DNA from 3 places in the Yinghuangia sp. YIM S10712 genome. Region 1 is predicted to be linked to each of the others. Evidence: riboswitches for the same ligand, from Rfam matches in the RefSeq annotation. Region 1 holds a riboswitch; each other region holds the start of a gene.

The links. Region 1 has a riboswitch for cyclic di-AMP ahead of ACRX5W_RS01775 (transglycosylase family protein). Riboswitches for the same ligand answer to the same signal wherever they lie in the genome.
Region 2: it holds a riboswitch for cyclic di-AMP, as region 1 does, so the genes downstream of both, ACRX5W_RS08005 (NlpC/P60 family protein) here and ACRX5W_RS01775 (transglycosylase family protein) in region 1, are expected to answer to the same signal.
Region 3: it holds a riboswitch for cyclic di-AMP, as region 1 does, so the genes downstream of both, ACRX5W_RS03870 (NlpC/P60 family protein) here and ACRX5W_RS01775 (transglycosylase family protein) in region 1, are expected to answer to the same signal.

What each region holds. Positions count from the first base shown of each region.
Region 1 is NZ_JBPKBI010000001.1:374,315-378,873, reverse strand. Features, by position in the region: gene ACRX5W_RS01785 (GntR family transcriptional regulator) at 1-665, opposite strand, end outside; gene ACRX5W_RS01780 (phosphatase PAP2 family protein) at 900-1,556, opposite strand; cyclic di-AMP (ydaO/yuaA leader) riboswitch at 2,267-2,444, shown strand; gene ACRX5W_RS01775 (transglycosylase family protein) at 2,448-3,692, shown strand; gene ACRX5W_RS01770 (hypothetical protein) at 4,020-4,346, shown strand.
Region 2 is NZ_JBPKBI010000002.1:594,857-599,415, reverse strand. Features, by position in the region: gene ACRX5W_RS08010 (hypothetical protein) at 1-970, opposite strand, end outside; gene ACRX5W_RS08005 (NlpC/P60 family protein) at 1,052-2,179, opposite strand; cyclic di-AMP (ydaO/yuaA leader) riboswitch at 2,193-2,351, opposite strand; gene ACRX5W_RS08000 (NYN domain-containing protein) at 3,070-4,359, opposite strand.
Region 3 is NZ_JBPKBI010000001.1:815,040-819,598, reverse strand. Features, by position in the region: gene pcrA (DNA helicase PcrA) at 1-570, opposite strand, end outside; gene ACRX5W_RS03875 (hypothetical protein) at 687-1,040, opposite strand; cyclic di-AMP (ydaO/yuaA leader) riboswitch at 1,260-1,400, shown strand; gene ACRX5W_RS03870 (NlpC/P60 family protein) at 1,409-2,530, shown strand; gene ACRX5W_RS03865 (response regulator) at 2,610-3,320, opposite strand; gene ACRX5W_RS03860 (ATP-binding protein) at 3,317-4,559, opposite strand, start outside.

The sequences.
Region 1 (4,559 bases):
GACCACGTCAGGTGACGCTCCATCAGCCGCGTCACGGCATCGGGATCACGTGCCTCGATCAGATCCAGCAACTCGTGGTGCTCTTCCGCCGGTTGGCCCGCCTCACCGCGCTCCACGACGCCGCGCAACCGGTAAAGCCTTGCCTGGGAGCGCAGTTCCACCACGATGCGGACCAGGCGCAGGTTGCCGGACAGCTCCAACAGGCAGGTGTGAAACCGCTGGTCGGCCGCCACGTACTCCAATGCGTCACCGCGCTTGCCCGCGTCGACGATGTCGTCGGCGAGCCGGCGCAACATCGGCAGCGCGTCGGCGCATCCGTCACGCGCGAGTGCCGCGACGGTCGGGATCTCCAGGAGACTGCGCAACGCGTAGATCTCCTCGGCGTCTTGCGCGGACAGCGCGCGAACACGGAATCCCTTGTTGCGCACGGGTTCCACGAGGCCGTCCTTGGCCAGGTCGAGCAGTGCCTCGCGCACCGGCGTCGCGGACACGCCGAACCGGGTGGCCAATCCGGGGGCCGAGTAGACCACCCCGGGCCGCATCTCCCCGGCGACGAGCGCGGCGCGGATGGCCCGGGCCACCTGCTCGCGCAGACTCAACCGCTCCCCCAGGCGCGCCGCGTCTCCGACAGGGTCGGCTCCGTCCCCAGCGTCCGCCTCGTCCATGCCGCTACCCAAGTCCCTCCGTGACACGGCGTGCCGTACCCGCCGTGGAGGCACCGCACCCCGCGGTCGGCCTGCGCGTGCGGCGCCATCACCAGACCGTACCCAACACCACACGGAATGCGCAGCTTGGCAGCTCGTCGCACGGGCTCCCACCTGCCCGTTCGCCCGCAAACCCGACGAACTCCCGTACGTGTTCCGACATCCCGGAGGCGACGTGACCGGGGTCCGAGGTCGTCAGGACGCGGCCGGACCCGCAACCACCAGCGGTCGCAAGGCAGTCTGCTCGACTCGACGCACCACCGGGAGCAATGCCCGCAGCGCGAGCGGCGACAAGGCGAGCGCGACGAGTGCCCCGAGCGCGAAGCCGCCCAGGACGTCCGTCGGATAGTGGACACCGACATAGAGACGCGCGAACCCCTGCAACACCGCGACGAGCACCGCGATCGCACCCAGTTGACGGTCCACCAGCAAAAGTGCCACGGCGATGGACATCGTCAGCAACGCGTGATCGGACGCGAACGACGGATCGTCCTTACCCTGGACGAGCACGTGGATGTCGGAATGCACGAAAAAGGGGCGCGGGCGGTCGACGAAGCTGCGCAGCGGGATGTTGGCCAACTCGGCGAGGAAAGCGGCGATCGGCGCCCAGACGATGCCGGCCACCGCGACATCGTGGTCGGGGCGCCGGCGGGCGCGGAACCAGGCGATGCCGAGCAGCAGGCCGAGGACGGCGAGCAGGCCGTACTCACCGGTGAACTCCATGAAGCCGTGCGCCCATGTGGTGTCGTCCGCCAAGCCGTTGATGCCCTGGAGGACGTCGACGTCGATGTTGTCGCCGGCGGCCAGGTGCATGGCGGCGTCGGCGGTGGCGGCCGGGGCGTACACGGTCACGCGGGTTACCTCCCGAGGTTTCGTCCCTGAACATCACGCTTGGGTGGTCTCCGCGGTTCCCCCGCGCCTCCCGCTCGTCCCAAGGAGCGTACGCGGTGGGTCACTTCACCCTCGGACCAGGGCTGCGGAGCGTCCTGTCGCGACTACGGTCCGATGCTGCGGCAGGCGGGAGCGACGGGGGGCGGGCCTGCTTCCCCGGTCGTACGCCTCTCGCTTCCTCCGGCTCCGACGGGCCCCATTCCCGGCCCCTGACGCGGCAACGATGCCGAGAACAAAGAGCAGGCCACCGCCCCTTCGGCTATCAACAATTCGGGCAAATCATGGCAAATAGCTTCATCCACCTTGCGAACGAGGGACGAAGCGCCGAGTCGCCTGGCGAACAAAGCCTCAAGTCGGACATAACGGCCAACGATTCTGGAATGTAGTCCAGGTCACACCGGACTGACGCTCGACAACCGTCTACGCACGTAGCGTGAAACTCTTTCACGACCGGTCAGTAACCAGGTACCGATCGTAGGAATTCGGACACCTTCGGCTGCCGAATTGTGACAAGGGGTGACCTTCTCCCCCTCTGCGCGCTGTCGCAAACCTGCCAATCCGATGAGTCGCTTGTGATCACGGGACCCGTCTGCCTAAGTTGCTCCGCGTCGGTCCCCACACCGACCCCTCCGACCGGAACGCCTAGTTCTGCCGCCGGTACGGACGGGACAGCTGAGAAGCAGCCACGGCAGAAGCGGGGGAACCAGGTGAAATGCGCCGGACCGATTTTCGGTCACGGCTTGGGGTGAAGCTGCGCCAAAAACCCTTGGAGACAAGGTTTTTCGGCGCGGCCGGGCAACTCCAGCCCGAATCCGACAGCTCACCTCGCAGGCGTGGGAGAGGAAACGCTTCATGCTGTCCGGAACCGGGCGTCATCGCCGTACCCGACTTGTCACGTCCTCGCGCATCGCCGTCGCCGCCGGTGTCACCGGCGCCGCGATCGTCGCCCCGATCATGGGCGCGACCAGCGCCTCCGCCGCCTCGGTGAGCACCTGGGACAAGGTTGCCGCGTGCGAGAGCACGAACAACTGGTCCATCAACACCGGCAACGGCTTCTACGGTGGCCTGCAGTTCCAGCAGAGCACCTGGGTCGAGTTCGGCGGCCAGAAGTACGCGCCGCGTGCCGACCTCGCCACGAAGGACCAGCAGATCGCGATCGCCGAGAAGGTTCTCGCGGTCCAGGGCCCCGGCGCCTGGCCGGTCTGCTCCGTCAAGGCGGGCCTGACCAAGAACAGCGGCACCCCCGCGATCAACCCCGACGCGTCGTCCTCGCAGGCGACGACCTCGAAGTCGCAGGCGCAGACCACTTCGTCGGCCGGTACCTCGAAGACCGAGGCGAAGACCGAGGCGAAGACCGAGTCCAAGACGACGCAGGCCCCGGCCGCCACGAGCAACGCCAAGTCGGCGTACACCGTCGTCGCGGGTGACACCCTCTTCAAGATCGCCCGCGCCCACGAGGTCAACGGCGGCTGGCAGAAGCTGTACGAGATCAACCGCAGCGTCGTCGGCAGCGACCCGGACGTCATCTTCCCGGGCCAGAAGCTGACCCTGACGGCCGGTCAGAGCACGACCACGACCCCGGCCAAGCCGACGACCTCCTCTTCGTCGTCGTCCACCGGCGCGTCGTCGAACTCCTCCTCGACCGGCACGTCCGCCTCCGGCGGTTCGTCGTCCGCGTCGTCGCAGACGGCGTCCTCGGGCTACGTCCGCCCCGTGCCGGGTGCCCCGAGCGGCAGCTACGGCCGCTCCGGCTCGCTGTGGTCCAACGGCCACACCGGTGAGGACTTCCGCGCCTCCGCCGGCACCTCGGTCAAGGCGATCACCACCGGCACCGTCGTGTCCGCCGGCTGGGCCGGTGCGTACGGCAACGAGGTCGTCATCAAGCACCCGGACGGCAAGTACAGCCAGTACGCACACCTCTCCTCGATCTCCGTGTCGGTCGGCCAGAAGGTCTCCACCGGCCAGCAGATCGGCCTCGTGGGCTCGACCGGCAACTCGACCGGCCCGCACCTGCACTTCGAGATCCGCACCACTCCGAACTACGGCTCGGACATCAACCCGCTGACCTACCTGCGCGCCCACGGCGTCAACATCTGATCCCCACCACGGATCAACCGCAGGAAACAGCGCGACGCGTCAGGCCCCGGACCCACGTGGTCCGGGGCCTGACGCGTTTTCCGGCCAAAATTCCGGACGGATTTCCACCACTCGCAACACGCGGAAAGACGATTCACACCGCATCCGTGCCTGCGTGCGTGCCTTGATTGCCCGGTGCAACCGCCCGTGATACACACAGTGAGAAGATCATCTCGCGGGGGTGGTGGCCCGAACGGTGTCGTCACGTCAGAATAATCACGACGTATGACGCCCCCGCTCCATCCGACGGGGGCACTTCGAGGAGCCCAGTCGGGGGCGGTGAACGGCATGTACCTAGGCGCAGGCGAAGACAGCGGCAATGGCAACGGCAACATTGATGAGATCATCAGTGGCATTGCCCCGGACTGGGGTCCCTTCGGGGCGCTCGGTCAAGAAGCCCGAACCATGGTCCAGGTGGTCATGGCCGTCGCCATCCTCCTCTGCCTGGCCATCGCCATCTGGGGCGCGGCCAAGCAGCGCATAGGGGCGACGGCTCTGCGCGACACGTTCAGTGCGGAGCAGGGCAAGGGCCTGATCATCGCCGGCCTCACCGGTGTGTTCATCATCGGCTCGCTCGGGACACTCTTCACGATCATCTACGGGATGGCGATCTAGCGCCGACTGTTTCCGAATTGCCGACCCGAAGGGGCTCACGTGGCGTACCCGTGCGCGCGTAACTCCCGAGGTGCACCGGGAATTCGGCCCGACTCCCCCGCGCACACCAACCGCGGCGGGGCTTCTCTGGGAGGATCGTCCCGGAGAACGCACCACCGGACCGTGGGTGCGGAAAGGGGGTCGTGCATGATCGGCGAACTGCCGCAATCGCAT
Region 2 (4,559 bases), on a different contig from region 1:
CGTGGGTCATCACAACCCGCCTTTCCACGGCACCGAGTTCGCGGAAGGCGTCGGGGTTGACGATCACCCGGTCGGCGGCGGCGCCCTCGGCGGACGCGCCGCGTTCGCCGGTGGTGACGGCGGCGATCCGCGCGTACTGCTGCGGCTCCGCGCCCAGCAGCCGGGCCATCTGCGCCTGGTCGGCCGGGACCACGACGACCGTCTTGCCCGGCCACTCGCCGCCCCAGACCTCCCCGACGTCGACGACGGCGGTCTCGATGTCCTTTTGGTACGAGGGCAGTTCCGCCGCCTGGCCGCCGATGCCCAGGACGATGCCGATATCGGTGCGGAGCACGTGGACGGGGCCGAGGTCCCAGGCCTGGACACTGCCGTGCAGGCCGCCTGGGGCGCCGTCGCCGTCGGCCGCGAGATACCACGCGCCGTCGCGGGCCACGAAGGTCAAGTACTGCGCGCTGCGGACCGGCGCGGCGTCGAAATCGGCGATGCGGTAGACCAGATCCACGTGTGCGGTGGCCGTCGCGGTGCCGCCCAGCTCCGTGCGGCGGGCATCGGTGAGCGCGAACGCGCCGGCCTCGACGATGTCGTACTCCCACGAGGCGAACGGCACGTGGGCGGCGTTGTCGAACGCCGCCCCCTGCGCATCGCGGAACGCAGGCGCGCGCGGGTCGATCGTCGCGAGGAAAGCCGCCCGGTCGCGGTCCCGGAAGGCGGCGGCCCGCCGGTCGAGCAGGCTGGTGATCTCCGCCTGGTCCTTCGTCTGCTGTGCCGCGTCCGCGGGTCGGCCGTCCGTTCCCGCGCGCGGGTCGGCAGTCGGCGGCGCGGTCGGCACGGACGGTCCGGCGCGGCGCTGGTCGGACGAGCCCAGGCCGAGGACTCCCAGGGTGAGCCCGAGTGCCACCGTGGCGGTGAAGACCACGAGAACCACGAGCCACCGCGGGATCCGTCGCTCGCTCAGGCTCCGGTCGTCCACCCAGCGATCGTACGAGACAGCACGTCAGGGCACCTGCCGAGCGTGCCGCCCGGGGGAAGCCCCGGGCTGCGGCGCGGGACGTCAGGAGACGCGCACGACCTTGACGACGGGCATCGAGTTGAGCGGCGCGTACCGCACGGTGCTGCCGGTGCGCGGTGCGTGGATGATCTGGCCGTTGCCGGCGTAGATCCCCACGTGCGACATGCCGCTGTAGTAGATGACCAGGTCGCCGGGCTGGATCTGGCTGACCGGGACGCTGCGCCCCGCACCGGCCTGGCCCTGCGAGGTACGCGGCAGCGCGACGCCGGCCTGCTTCCACGCGTAGCCGGTGAGCCCCGAGCAGTCGAACGAGCTGGGCCCGGTCGCGCCGTAGACGTAGGGCTTGCCGAGCTGAGCGGCGGCGGCGGCCACGGCGGCTCCCGCACGCCCGCTGACCGGGACCGTGGTCGACGGCGTCGTGGTCGTGGAGGTCGCAGTCGTCGGCTTGCTCGTCGGAGTCTTCGTCGGCGACGAGGAGGGGGACGCGGTGGGCGACGGCGTGGTGCGCTCTTCGTCGCGCGACGCCTTCTCTTCCTCCTCGCCGTGGCCTTCCTCCGCCAGCAGCGCTTCGCGCTCGGCCGCCGTGAGGGTGTTCAGAAGGGCTTGCGCCTTCTGGAGCTTCGCCTCGATCTCCGCCTTCTTGGCGGTGAGGTTCTTTCGGGTCTCCTCCAGATCGCCGAGCGTCTGCGATGCCTCGGCGCGCTCCTGGTCGAGGATCCGCTTCTTGGTCTGGAGCTGCTTGAGCGCCTCGGCCTGCTGAGCGTTCATCTGGTCGAGGGCCGACACCTTGGCCAGGTAGTCGTCCGGCTCCTCGGACAGCATGAGCTGAAGGGACGGGGCGAGGCCCGCGCTGCGGTACTGCGCGCTGACGAACTGGCCCATGGTGCTCTGGAGAGCGATGAGGTCCGACTGCTCCTTGACGATCCGCTCTTGGACCTGCTCCACCTGGGCCTGGAGCTTCTCGGTCTTCTCCTGGAAGCCGTTGAACTCCTCGGTGGCGATCTCCGCCTCGTGGTTCAGCGTCTTGATCTGCGCCTTGACCTGGTCTTTGGTCTGGGCGGGGTCGGCCTGGCTCGTGCCCGAGGACAGGGCGACTGCGGTGGCCGCGGCGGCGGTGAGCACGCCGACGCGTGCCTTGCTCGGCTTCTTGGGCCGTCGGTGGGACGCCACGAAGGCGAACTCCTTCTTCCCTCACGGCCGCCTACCGGGTGAGCTGACGGGTTCGGGCCGGAAGATGCCCTACGGCACGGGAAACCCGTGCCGATTCACCCCGGGGGGAGTTGGTTCCCCGGTTCCGGATCGGTCCTCACGTCGACTTCCCCGGACTCGGCGGTGGGGCCCGCCACCGTCCCGGATGGACGGTCGACTTCGCAGGCACCCAGCCGGAGACATTAGTGACCCGGCCTTGATCCGTTCAAATCAATCCGAAAAGTTTTACGAGGGAAACACAAAAATCGCCGATCGAGATGAAGGGCTTCACTTCACAGTGCAGCCATTTGTTCATACTTTCTCGGCGGTTTCCTACGCGGTTCCCCCGGGCCGGCATTGTCGGCCGGTGGATCGACCGCAGGCGGTTCGGGAGGGCCTTCGCGCAGGTCAGGGTCATAGCGCAAAGGCGCGCAAAGATCAACTTCAGCAAGCATCGTGATGCGCTCGACCGTCGCGGGCGCAAGCTCGAAGCATCCGCCGGCTCCCATTTTGCGCGCTCCGGGCAAATCACCCTTATCGGTGACGGATCGGCGACTTGTGGGATACCCCACTTCGACCGGCGCGTGCCGACAGGCCCGAGCGATTTCACCCCGTTCACTTGATTGAGATGAAAAGTCCGATTTTCCATCGAGAATCGATGGAACGACACATTCAGCACACGCCGGACCCAGGGCACGGCACGTACGGCAGCAGACCCGCATGGTCGCCCATCCCTTCCGTTGCGTTCCGGTGGGGCACCGCCAACGGAAAACACGGTAGGTACGGGCACTGACACAACGTCACATGTGGGCCACTCACGACCAGATGGGGACGTGCCGACACACGGTCGCCCGTGCACACCCGACGCGCGGTCACCCTCGGGCGAGCCGCCGCAGCAACATGGTCGACGGCACCGGACGCGCGCCCGCTCGGCGCACGCCGTCCGCCACCTCGCGGTCGGAGGAGACGACGATGACCGGGCGCCCCAGAGGCTCCGCGCGCACCAGGCGGCGGATCAACTCGTCCGCGGTCTCCCCCGCCTTGCTGAAACGGACCCGCACCCCGCGCGGCGGGGCAAGCAACACCGGTGCGTCCAATTGCGCGCCGTCGAAAACGCACGTGATCTCACACCCGGTCTGCGCCGCGATCACCGCGAGCCCGCCGAGCAACCGCACACGTTGCTCCGAGAGCGCGAGTGACGGATAACCCGTCTTGGTGACGTTGTAGCCGTCGATGACCAGGTGCGCCTGCGGCAGACTCAGCAACTGGTCGAGCACCGCGGGGTCGTCGCCCTCAAGCGCGCGTTTGGCGATGTCCTTCGGGCTCGCCCCCTCGGGCGCCACCGCGTCGACGGTGTCGGCGGGCCGCATGCCGACCGGCGGCAGCGCGAGTTCCCTGCGCAGGCCCTGTGCGGCCTCCAACACGGTGTCGAGCAGCAGGCGTACGCGGGTGTCCTCCATGCTGCGGCCCTCACGCGCGGCCCGGCGGCTCGCCTCCAACGCCGACTCGGCCTCCGAGACGCGACTGCGCAACCGCCGTGCCTCCTTGTCCGCCGCCGCGATCGCCGCCTGGGCCTCGGACCGCACGGCCGCCAACTCCGCTTGCGCGCGCTTGGCCTCCTTCTCGGCGTGCTTCGCGCCGCCCTGGAGGCCGCGCACCTGGCGCCGCAACTGCTCGGCCTCCTTGCGCGCCTGGTCGAGGTCGGCGCGCAGCCTCTCCTGCTCCGCCCGAGCCGAGGCGCGCAACGCGCCCAATTCGGCCTCCAGGCGGTCGACCACCGCGGCGGCCTCCGCCCCCGCCCGGTCCTGGGCCGCCTTCTCGGCGGCCTGTCCCGCGATGTCCAGCAGTTCCGTCCAACCGCGCGGCCGCAGCAGATAGGCCGCGGCGGCCACATCCAGCGGATCCGCGGCGGCGGGCGGGCGCCCGGCCTCCAACGCGGCGGCCAGATCAGGCAGCCCGCGGCGCAACCGCTCCGCTATGCGCTGCCGGAACACCGGATCGTTCTCCAGTGCGCCGGCCAGCGGTGTCGCCGCGAGCTTGGCCCGGCGTGACGGTGTGAACCGTGCGAACTGCCGCAACGGGACCGGGATCTCATCGGGCGTCATGGCCCCGAGGCCGTCGGCCGCCAGCGCGATGACGCGCTGGCGCACACCGTCCGGCAAGGGACCGCGCGGCGCTTCCGGCTCGTCGTGGTCGTTGCCTGAGGGAGCGGAGGCTTCGGTGTCATCCGACCGCTCGCCGGACGACTCGTTGCCACCGGGGTCCGGGGCGTCGTCGGTCGAGGCGTCGCCGGCGGACCCGGCCCCGGCACCGTTCCGCTCGGCACCGGACACGTCGCCGCCCGACGCCTCGGCACCATCGG
Region 3 (4,559 bases), 440 kb from region 1:
CGAGTCGGCGGCGTCGTAGATGGAGAACGCCGAGCTGAGCCCGAGCTTCTTGTACTGCTGCCGCAGGATGCGCACGCACGACGAGTGGAAGGTCGAGACCCACATCGCCTTCGCTCGCGGGCCGACCAGAGCCTCGACGCGCTCCTTCATCTCGCCCGCGGCCTTGTTGGTGAAGGTGATCGCGAGGATCTGCCCGGGGTGCACGCCGCGCGCGCCCAGCAGGTACGCGATGCGGTGGGTGAGCACGCGCGTCTTGCCCGAGCCTGCGCCCGCCACGATGAGCAGCGGCGAGCCCTCGTGGACGACGGCGGCGCGCTGCTGCGGGTTCATCCCGTCGAGCAGTTGCGCCGGGTCGACGGCGGGCTTGGGGGCGCCGTTGCGGTAGTGGCCCTCGTACGGCTGTGCGGGCACGTCGTAGTCGCCCGAGAACAGGTCGTCGGGTGCCGGGTCGTACTCGGGCGGCGGCGGGACCTCGTCGGGCGGGGGTTCGGCGGGCCAGGGGATGTCCGCGTCCGCGGGCACGTCGGCGCCGAAGCCCGGCAGCGGCAGGTCGTCGAAGAGTTTGCTCATCGCTGCCGAGTCTACGAGCCGCGCCGGCGGTTCCGGCCCGTGCGTGCCGAACGGGACCGCCGGGCGCGAGGGCGGCTCTCGTCCGGCTCAGGCCTCCGCGTCCGGCTCGGGCCGGCTCAGGTCCACATGACGGCGATCGCGATGTTGGCGACGGTCAGCAGGCCGATGGCGCCGACGATCTTGGTGTCCACGCGCTCCTTGGTGCGGTTGGTCCACACCATGAGGAGGATCGCGAGGAGAACGGCCAGCTTCACACCCATCTTGGCGTTGTCGACGTCGAGGTCCTGGCTCTGCCGGACGCCGACGAGGGCGACCCCGGTGACCAGCATCGTGAGCGCGCCGTGGACCATCGCCTTGTTGACGCGGACGTCGCCGGACTTCATCGCGCTCATCTGGGTCAGGAATCCGCCCAGCAGGGAGGCGACGCCGATGATGTGCAGGACGAGCAGGAGTTGACGAACGACGTCCACGGGACGCTCCTCAGAGTCGGCTGCGACGAGCCTATAAAAATCACAAACCGGACAATGAAACGACCCCCAAGGTAAAGCTTTGGCAATGTCCGGGGAGATCCTGGGGTTCGTGACACTCCTGTGACTAATGTTCTCGGCCAGGTGGCCCGTACCCCCGTGCTCCACCCGGAGCAGACGGGCGCCACCGCCGAGTCCGGTCACGACCGGCGGCCGTCCCTGTGCGGCCGCGGGCCTTTTCCGGAGCCGGGGACCCACGGTCCCATCGAGGCGAATCGGTGCCGGGGCCGCTCCCGGCGCCGTAGGGCGTCTTCTTCCGCCCGAGCCTGTCAGCTAACCCGGTAGGCGGCCGAGGAAGGAGTGACGCTTTCGTGGCGTCCCATCGTCGTCCCGCGCAGCACCGCCGGTCGAAGCCGCGTACGGCTCCCCGCAGTGCCGCGACCCTGGCGGTCACCGCCGCCGCGACCATGACCGGGGTCATCGCCTTCGCCGGCCCGTCCCACGCCGACCCCGCCCCGGCCAACCCGACCAAGTCCCAGGTCCAGGAGCAGGTCAACCAGCTCCACCACGAGGTCGCCAAGGCCACCGACATCTACAACGGTGTCCAGGAGAAGGTCGAGCAGCTCCAGCAGGCGGCGAACGCGACGCAGACCCGCGTCACCGAGGAACAGGCCGCGATGAACGAGCTGCGCGAGCAGATCGGCATCCTCGCCGCCAACCAGTACCGCAACGGCGGTATGCCGCCCGAGCTCGCGCTCGCGCTGAGCGGCGACCCCGCCGAGTACCTGCAAAAAGCCCAGATGCTCGACCAGTTGGACTCCCAGCAGGCCATCAAGCTGGAGCAGATCGCCGCGCAGGCGCGCATGCTCCAGCAGGACCGCGAGGAAGCCTCCCGGCAGCTTGCGGAGCTCGACCAGCTCCGCAAGGACCTGACCGCGAACAAGAACGCGATCCAGGAGAAGCTCAACAAGGCCCAGGCTCTGCTCAACACCCTCACCGAGGCCGAGCGGCAGGCGATCCTGGAGTCCAACGAGCACGAAGCGGCCGAAGCCGCCGAGCGCGAGGCCGAGGAGCGCGCGGCGCGCGACGAGGAACGCGCCGCCGCCGAGGAAGACGACAAGGAAGCCGCCGCCGTCCCGGCGTCCGGACGGGCCTCGGTCGCCATAGATTTCGCCATGGACCAGATAGGCAAGCCGTACGGCTGGGGCAAGGCAGGGCCGAGCTCGTACGACTGCTCCGGTCTCATGCAGGCCGCGTGGGGGAAGGCCGGCGTCAAGCTGCCGCGCACCACGTGGGACCAGGTCAACGTCGGCACCAGGGTCTCGAAGTCCCAGCTCCAGCCCGGCGACCTGGTCTTCTTCTACTCCGACAACAGCCACGTCGGGATGTACATCGGCAACGGCATGATGGTCCACGCTCCGCGCCCCGGCACGAATGTCCGGACCGAGTCGATCAACGTGATGCCGTTCTACGCGGCGACCCGCCCCGGGTAAACCGGCACCCGAACGGTGCGCTCGGGCGGTCCGCACACCGCGTCCCGCCCCTGCGTTCCCGGCCGACCGGCGGCCGTCGTCACACCAGTCGCCGGTCGGTCGCCCAGCGCGTCAGCTCGTGCCGGTTGGAAAGCTGCAACTTGCGCAGCACCGCCGACACATGGGTCTCCACGGTCTTCACCGAGATCACCAGCCGCCGCGCGATCTCCTTGTACGCGTAGCCGCGTGCGATCAGCCGCAGCACCTCGCGCTCCCGCTGCGTCAGCCGGTCCAGGTCCTCGTCGATCGGCGGGACATCCGTCGCCGCGAAGGCGTCCAGCACGAACCCGGCAAGGCGCGGCGAGAACACCGCGTCGCCGTCCGCGACCCGCGCCACCGCCCGGACCAGCTCGTCGCCGGTGATCGACTTCGTGACGTAACCGCGCGCGCCGCCCCGGATGACCCCGATCACGTCGTCGGCGGCATCGGACACCGACAGCGCCAGGAACCGCACACCGGGCTGGAGTTCGGCGCACTGCCGCAGCACCTCGACCCCGCCGCCGCCGGGCAGGTGCACATCCAGCAGCACCACTTCGGGCCGCGTCGCCCGCACCACCGCGACCGCGGACGGGACGTCCTCGGCCTCGCCGACCACCTCGACCGCGTCACCGATCTCGGCGCGCACGCCCGTACGGAACATGCGGTGGTCGTCGACCAGCACGACGCGGACCCGGCCCCCGCCCGCCGCCCCGCCTGCCGTACCGCCTGCCGTACCGCCTGCCCCGGCGCCCTGCGGGCTCTCGCTGCTCACGACCGGCTCCTGTTCCCCTCGCTGCGAGCCATCCCCAGCTCGACTTCGGTGCCCTCACCGGGCTCGCTGCGGATCACCGCGCTGCCGCCGTTGCGGCGCATGCGCCCGAGGATCGACTCTCGCACACCCAGCCGGTCCTCCGGCAGCGCCTCCGGGTCGAATCCCGGGCCGCCGTCGCGAACGAAAACGGTGACCGTCGCCTCCTCGACCTCGGCGAACACCTGCACCGGACCGCCCGGGGCGTACTTCGCGGCGTTCACCATCGCCTCCCGCGCCGCCGCGAGCTGCGCCGACAGGCCCTCGTCCACCGGGCAGTCGCCCACCGACACGATCTCGATCGTCGCCCCGTGCGCGTCCTCGACCTCGGCCGCCTCCTGGCGCAGCGCCGCCGCGAACGTCCGGTCCGGCTCCTCGCCTTCGGGCCGGTACAGCCACGCGCGCAACTCGCGCTCCTGCGCCCGCGCCAGCTTGGCGACCTCGCGCGGATCGTCGACGTGGCGCTGGATGAGGGTGAGCGTGTGCAGCACCGAGTCGTGGACGTGCGCCGCGACCTCGGCCCGCTCCTGGGCCCGGATGCGGGCCCGCCGCTCCGCACCGAGGTCGCGCGTCTGGCGCAGCAGGTACGGCCCGAAAATCACCAGCAGCCCGAACAACAGCAGCAACGCCCCGCGCAGCGCGGCGAACACGTCGCCGAGGCCGCCCCGGTAGGCGACGAAGAACCCGATCCCGGTGGCGAAGATCGCCAGCCCGGCGCCGGTCCGCACGATCGCCGCCGTGCGGCTGCGCCCGTCCAGCGCGAGCCACCGGGTGCGCTGCGCGTCGTCCGCCTGGCGCCACACCAGCGCGACGCCCGCCGCCGCGACCAGGAGCGGCCACACCCACGCCCCGCGGTCGCTCGCCGTGCCCGCCACGATCAACACCATCGTGAACGCCAGCAGCACCGTCACGATCGCCAGCGCCGCGTGCCGCGACCTGCGCTCGCGGGCATTCGGCAGGTCCCGGGCCGCGGGGACGCCCTCGGGCACGTTGAGCCACAGCAGGCCGTACAGCACGACGCCCAGCCCCGCGCCGAGGCTGAGGACCATGAAACCCAGGCGCAGCCAGACGACGTCGACCGCGAAGTGGTCGGCGAGCCCGCGCGCGACCCCCGCCACCATGCGCTGCGAGGGGTTGCGGTGGAGCGTGGGCGTGGGCCGACGCGGCTCGCCGGGCGGGAGCACGGGACGCGGGGGTGCGCCG